Linked DNA regions of Flammeovirga yaeyamensis. The main gene of each other region encodes a partner of the protein of the gene in region 2 in a complex. Links are inferred from orthologs where the notes say so. Each region holds a gene or a part of one and is shown on either strand. Other genes may lie near its edges.

The links.
Region 1: the proteins of KMW28_RS03120 (region 2) and accD are in contact, whole or in part, in a solved structure (PDB 8UXZ), measured with the Escherichia coli proteins. The link is inferred for Flammeovirga yaeyamensis from one-to-one orthologs.

Annotation. Positions count from the first base shown.
Region 1 is NZ_CP076132.1:4,059,035-4,062,849, reverse strand. The notes cover bases 324-3,218. They hold accD (acetyl-CoA carboxylase, carboxyltransferase subunit beta), read left to right. Parts: upstream 324-1,297; coding sequence 1,298-2,140; downstream 2,141-3,218. Other genes in these bases: rodA (rod shape-determining protein RodA), read left to right, coding at 2,275-3,218; fbaA (class II fructose-bisphosphate aldolase), read right to left, coding at 324-909. In the rest of the region: more of fbaA, read right to left, coding at 1-323; more of rodA, read left to right, coding at 3,219-3,552.
Region 2 is NZ_CP076132.1:803,963-807,687, forward strand. The notes cover bases 288-3,092. They hold KMW28_RS03120 (acetyl-CoA carboxylase carboxyltransferase subunit alpha), read right to left. Parts: upstream 2,268-3,092; coding sequence 1,308-2,267; downstream 288-1,307. Other genes in these bases: KMW28_RS03115 (hypothetical protein), read left to right, coding at 288-1,252; KMW28_RS03125 (Na/Pi cotransporter family protein), read right to left, coding at 2,443-3,092. In the rest of the region: more of KMW28_RS03115, read left to right, coding at 1-287; more of KMW28_RS03125, read right to left, coding at 3,093-3,725. UniProt on the Escherichia coli protein: Component of the acetyl coenzyme A carboxylase (ACC) complex. First, biotin carboxylase catalyzes the carboxylation of biotin on its carrier protein (BCCP) and then the CO(2) group is transferred by the carboxyltransferase to acetyl-CoA to form malonyl-CoA.

The sequences.
Region 1 (3,815 bases), 3.3 Mb from region 2 along the record:
ATAACCGCGGATACCATCCCAAGTAGCCCACTGAGTATCAGTATCGATGTTCATTTTGATTACACCGTAAGAGATACCTTCACGAATTTCTTCTAAAGAAGATCCAGAACCACCGTGGAATACGAATTTAACTGGCTTCTTAGTGTCAGTACCGTGCTTCTCAGAGATGAACTTTTGAGAATCGTCCAAGATAGTTGGAGTCAACTTCACGTTACCTGGCTTGTATACACCGTGAACGTTACCGAAAGATGCAGCTACTAAGAATTTGTGGTCGATTTTACCTAATTGCTCGTAAGCGTAGTCAACTTCTGAAGGTTGAGTGTAAAGACGTGAAGGATCAACATCAGAGTTGTCAACACCATCTTCCTCACCACCAGTGATACCTAATTCGATCTCAAGAGTTTGACCCATTTTAGCCATACGCTCGAAGTATTTACCAGAGATCTCCATGTTTTCTTCTAATGACTCCTCAGAAAGGTCGATCATATGAGAAGAGAATAATGGCTTACCAGTCTCAGCATAGAATTTTTCAGATGCGTCTAAAAGACCGTCGATCCAAGGAAGTAATTTTTTAGCACAGTGGTCAGTGTTCAAGATAACACGAGCACCATATTGCTCAGCCAATTCGTGAACGTGCTTAGCACCGGCGATTGCACCAGCGATTGCAGCTGCTTGACCTTCACCTTTAATGCCTTTACCAGCGTAGAAAGAAGCACCACCGTTTGAGAACTGAATAATAACTGGAGCTTTCAATTTCGCAGCAGTTTCCATAACAGCGTTTACTGAGTTAGTACCTACACAGTTTACTGCAGGAAGAGCAAAACCTTTTTCTAGTGCGTATTGATATACTTTTTCTACGTCCTCACCAGTGATTACACCTGGCTTGATATCATTAATGTTGAAAGACATAATTATAATTTGAATAATTTATGATAGCGTCACACACACGTGTGAACAATAGCAGCCACAAATATACAACTCTTAAACCTATATTGGTAGTAGAATTTTGGTGACTTTAGTAATGTTAATACGAACACATTAATCAATAGTTTTACTAAATATTAAGCATAGAAGAAATATTGTCAATTATTAAAGAATATTTGGAAATCAACTATTTTGAATTTATTTGCCGCTCAGAAGAACTGTTTTTATAAAAAAAACTATTAAATCTTTACAATTTTGTTATGCAAACATACAATAAGTTTTTTATGTGAAGACTTAATGAATATCTTTACGGTTCGAATGTAATTTCGATTACAATAAACTAAAATTCTTACACAAGTTTATATATATTCTTATGGCTTGGTTCAAAAGAAAAGAACAGGGGATACAAACTCCAACATCTGAAAAGAAAGATTCACCAGACGGCCTTTGGTACAAAACTAACCAAGGCAAGATCATACATATGCAGGAACTTCGTGAAAATGCTTACGTTTGTCCTGATGATGAATTCCACGTACGAATAGGATCTAAAGAGTATTTTGAGATCATTTTTGATGACAATGAGTTCACAGAGTTAGATGAAAACATGACTTCTGGAAACCCATTGAATTTCAAGGACAGCAAATCTTACGAAGATAGAATTGCTGCTTCTCAAAAGAAATCAGAACTAAAAGACGCATGTAGAACTGTTTACGGTAAAATAAACGGTTTAGACTTAGTAGTAAGCTGTATGGACTTTAGCTTCATCGGTGGTTCTATGGGTTCTGTTGTAGGTGAAAAAATTGCAAGAGGTATTGACCACGCAATTGCGAACAAAATGCCTTTCATGATGATCTCTAAATCTGGAGGTGCTCGTATGATGGAAGCAGGTTTTTCATTAATGCAAATGGCAAAAACTTCAGCAAAGTTAGCTTTACTAGAAGAAGCTGGTTTACCATACATCAGTTTATTAACTGATCCAACTACAGGAGGTGTTACTGCATCTTACGCAATGTTGGGTGATATTAATATTGCTGAGCCAGGTGCTTTAATTGGTTTCGCAGGTCCTCGTGTAATTAGAGAGACTATCGGTAAAGATCTTCCAAAAGGATTCCAATCTGCTGAGTTCTTACAAGAACAAGGTTTTGTGGATCTAATCGTTAACCGTAGAGAGTTAAAGAGAAAATTGACGACAATTTTGAAAATGCTTCAAAATTAATCGGAAATCTAATTATATTAAGTCCTCAGAATTGCTTTATAAGTTCTGAGGACTTTTTTTTGTATTTATATTTTTTGATTTTCATCGAAACGATCATTTGATATCGTTTCTTACTTTATAGATCCCCTAAGAAAATGCGTGAAAGCACCGGTAAAACAAATGTCGATTGGTTAACGGTATTTATTTACATCACTATGGTGATAGTTGGTTGGCTCAACATCTATGCTGCCGTTTATCAGCCAGATGCCCCTACAAGTATTTTTTCTATTTCACTCAATTCAGGTAAACAATTGATGTGGATTGGAGGTGCACTACTCATCGCCTTTGTTATTATGGTGGTCGACTTTAAGTTGTTCAGTACCATCGCCTATCCCGCATTTATCATCACCTTGCTCATGCTGACCTTCGTTTTGGTTTTCGGTCACTCTGCAGGTGGTAACACATCTTGGATCAAGATAGGTTTTATACGAATACAACCCTCCGAATTTGCCAAATTTACCTTAGCCTTAGCATTGGCCCGGTATATCGATAATCCTACCGTTAAGATTGAAAAATGGGATGGATTTTTAAGCTCAGTCGCAATAATATTGATTCCATTTGGAATGGTAATGCTTCAAAAAGATACAGGATCGGCATTGGTATTCGCTGCTTTCTTTTTGATGTTGTACAGAGAGGGCATGCCGTGGTGGATTATGGCTGTCGGACTTTGGTTAGTATTCTTATTTGTTACTGCACTGGTTACAGACACTTTAAGTGCCGTAGCATTATTGGGTGGTATGACTATCATTGCCATCATTTATCTTATTTACACAAAGAAAAGTAAACTCTTCCTGTTTTTAGTCGTCGGATTTGGTACACTATCTTTCCTATTTACAGAAGGTATCGACTTCATTATGTATGACGTGATGCGTCCTCACCAAAGAAAAAGGATTGAAGTTTTAGTGAACCCTAAAATCGATCCACTAGGAGTAGGTTACCAAGTAAACCAATCGAAAATTGCCATTGGTTCTGGTGGACTTGCAGGAAAAGGATTCTTAGAAGGGACACAAACAAAGTTTAATTTCGTACCTGAACAATCAACCGATTTTATCTTCTGTACTATTGGAGAAGAACACGGATGGATTGGAAGTTTAATTACAATAGGCCTATTTGCCGCCTTAATTATACGATTAATCATATTAGCAGAACGACAGAAATCTACATTCGCACGAGTCTACGGCTACTGCGTCTCCTGCGTATTCTTCATTCACTTTATGATTAACATGGGAATGACCATCGGTATTTTTCCTGTAATCGGTATCCCATTACCGTTCTTCAGTTATGGAGGATCCTCCCTCTGGGCATTTACAATGATGTTGTTTACGTTTATCAAACTAGATAGTCATCGTTCGCAAATGCTTGCAAGAAACTAAAGTTAAGTGAAAAGTTAAAAATGAAAAGTGAAAAACGTGAGATGTTAAGTCAACGCTCGTTTTATGTAAGTGGGCTTTAAAGTCTTTTTGTGTTATTTCATTTAGATACTTTTGGTAGTTAAAAGTTAAAAATGAAAAGTGAAAAACGTGAGATGTTGAGTCAACGCTCGTTTAATGTAAGTGGACTTTGAAGTTTTTCGTGTTATTCAATTTAGATACTTTTGGTAGTTAAAAGTTAAAAACGAAAAGTGAAAAACGTGAGA
Region 2 (3,725 bases):
CGGTTATTTTCTAGGGAAAGGAGGAGATCCGTTATTGAGTGTGTATAGAGGACAAGATGGAATTAGACCTTATAATTCAATGGCCAACGATAATTTCTTTAGGGGAGCAGCCACAGATATATCATGGTCTAAATCGCTTAACTCTGAAGTGTTTGTTGGGTATCAAAAGAAGGAGGCATATGTTCAAGTTTCTGATGATGATGAGTTAGTAAAAAGAGAAATTGAAGAAAAGATATATGGAGCTAGATTAGGGTATCATCAAGAACTATTTGATGTACATTTAAATACTTTGATGGGAAATTATGATCAAGAAATAAAAATGAATTTGAGGAATGATTCACTTGGAATCTTTTCAGGAAAATCATTTATCAACACATCATTTGATGTCAGCTTTCGATATCAGAATTTCCATGTAGTTTCTGAAGTGGCTACTTCTTTAGATAATAGCTATGCTTTGAATACAACGTTATTCACTCATCTTTTAAAAGGGGTGGATTGGGTGATTTTATATCGTAAATATTCACCTAATTATGTAGCTCCTTATGCGAATAGCCTTGGTGAATTAAGTCGTGTAAGTAACGAGGAAGGTTTGTACATGGGACTAAAATTGGAACAGTACAAGAAATGGGGATTGAATTTATTTTTTGATGTTTTTAAATTCCCATATGCTACCTATCAGCAAGATGCAGGTAGAGAAGGAGTAGAGTTTAGAGGAAGTGGTTGGTATAAAGTGAAGAAAGGGCAGAAATTACAATTCGAGGGTAGTTTTCAGGAAAAAGGAGCGTATTATTTAGCAGATAGTAGTAAAGTAAAATTGTACGGAAAAAAACAGACTATAAAAGGAAGTCTAAGGTATTTGGTAGAAGTTTCAAAGCATTTAAATTGGACACTTAGAGCACAAGGAAGCTATAACAAAGAAAGAGAGGTTTCGGAGTTGGGATATATGATTTATCAAGACTTGAATTGGGATTGGGAAAAGAAATTTTATTTGTCTACCAGATTGGCATTTTTTGATGCACCAAGTTTTTCTACTCGTTTATATGCTTATGAAAAAAACATAAGATACGCCTACTCTTTTCCTCCATATTATGGTGTAGGTTGGCGGTTTTATGTTTTATCAAAATATAGATTTGGCAACGGACATTATTTTTCTGCAAGATGGAGTAGAACAAAGAAAGAAGTGAATATTGAAAATGTTGATGATGAAAATTCAATTCATCAAATTAATTTTCAATTTGTATTGAAGATATAAAAAAGGCCGACTCATTAATAATGAGACGGCCTCTTTAGTATGTGATAAGATACGATTATTCGTTGAATACACCCATTTGAGAGAATTTCTCAATACGGTTGTTTTTCAAAGTAATAGTATCTAGTTTTTCTAACTCTTCTACTTCTTCAAGAATTGTTTTCTTCATGATTTCGAACATTTCTTGAGGGTTAGTATGAGCACCACCTAGTGGTTCAGGAATAATTTTGTCGATCAAACCAAAAGACTTCATATCCTTAGCTGTTAACTTTAATGCTTCAGCAGCTTGTTCTTTGTAATCCCAGCTTCTCCAAAGAATTGAAGAACAAGATTCAGGAGAGATCACAGAGTACCAAGTGTTTTCTAACATCATTACTGAGTCACCAATAGCGATACCTAAAGCACCACCAGAAGCTCCTTCACCAATAACGATACAGATCACTGGAACTGTTAATTTAAACATCTCCTTCAAGTTTTTAGCAATTGCTTCTGCTTGACCTCTTTCCTCAGCTTCAATACCAGGGAAAGCACCAGGAGTGTCAATAAAAGTAACAACAGGCTTTCTAAATTTCTCCGCTAATTGCATTAAACGAAGAGCTTTTCTGTAGCCTTCAGGGTTAGCCATACCAAAGTTACGCAATTGACGTTGCTTTGTGTTTCTACCCTTTTGCTGACCAATCATCATGAAAGTTTTTCCATTGATTGTTCCAAGACCACCGACCATCGCTTTATCATCACCAAAAGCTCTGTCGCCGTGAAGCTCTACAAATTCGTCAGTGATTTGATAAATATAGTCAAGAGTGTAAGGTCTGTCAGCATGACGAGAAAGCTGAACTCTTTGCCAACGAGTAAGATTTTCAAAAGTACTTTTTTTCAATTGAGTAATTTTACTTTCCAATTCGTTTATAGCGGCACTAACATCTACATTGTTTTGTGATGCAAGCTCTCTCATGTCTTCAAGTTTCGCTTCGAGTTCTGCGATAGGTTTCTCGAAATCTAGCAGTGTACTTTGATCCATTGCTGCGAAAAAATTTGTTATGTATAAGTTTTAGTATCTAATAGATGACTAAACAATTAATTTTCAATTGACAAACATAAGCAATAAAGTTCGGAAAGGAATATTTTATACGTTAAATCATACGAAAAAAGCCCCATCTAATTAAAGATGAGGCTCATATTCAGTTTTTTATGATTTAAGCCACTCCTGCGAATGCTTCAGAAACATTTAGAATATGGTCTCCAATTCTTTCCATTGAAGCCAATAAGTCGTTGTATGCAAGCATTTGTGGTGCTTCGACATCTGGAGTTTCGTTAGAGCGTTCTAAGTGTTTACGTCTCAATTCTTTTCTCTTGGCATTGACTTCTTTTTCAGCTTGATTAGCTTTATCAAGGTCAATCTCTTTTGCATCCATGTTTTCTAACATAATGTTGAAAGCATTGGTTACAACTTGTAGGAAGTCATCTAAATCGGCTTTTTGCTCATCAGAAAGCCAAATCTTCTCGTCATAACGTTTTTCGATAGTAAACGTCATACCTTTATAGATATCTCCAATTCTTTCAATTTCGTGAGCAGCTCTCAATAATGAGTTAACTTCTTGAATTTGAGAAGATGATAATTGTTGATCTTTTGATATTTTAGAAAGGAAGATACTCACATCATTGTGCATTTCGTCGGTACTTTCTTCCAACTTACGCAACCTTGAGATGTAACCTTTTCTTTCTTTTTTATTCTCTTTACTTCCTTGGAAGATTTTTCTACAAGAGTTGATTTCTTTAGCAGAGATATTAGCGAAACGTTTAATTTCGTTTCTTGCCTGTTCAATACCTGCTTCGTTAGCGATAGGTCTACCGTCAGAAATAAACTCTAAGCTATATTCGTGTTCATCTTCTTTTTCAGGAACCATCTTGATTACCACATCACGGATTTGTTTCACGAAGAATACCATGATGAATGTATTGATAATGTTGAAGGTTGTATGGAAGATTGATAATGCTACAGGAACTGCTTCAGCAGTAGTTCTTGGGTCATTCTGTCCAAAATATTCTTGAGATATATATACAATAAAGTTCAAGAAGAATGGATATATTAATAACATCCATATGACCCCTGTCACGTTAAAAATAAGATGGGCTCGAGCTGAACGTTTTGCATTCGTATTACCAACAATAGCAGCAAGGTTGGCAGTAATTGTTGTACCAATGTTTTCACCTAATACCATTGCAGCTGCTACATCAAAAGGAATAACACCTTGGTTACACAATACCAAAGTTAAAGCCATTGCAGCTGAAGATGACTGAACTACAATTGTAATTAAAGTACCAACTATTACAAAAGCCGCTGGTGCGAAAATACCTAAAGATGAGTGAATAACCTCTAAGAATTGTAACTGGTCAGCACTGAATTCTGGTACTGCTTTCTTTAAGAAATCTAATCCAATAAATAATAAGGCAAAACCAATTAAAGTGTTACCCCAAT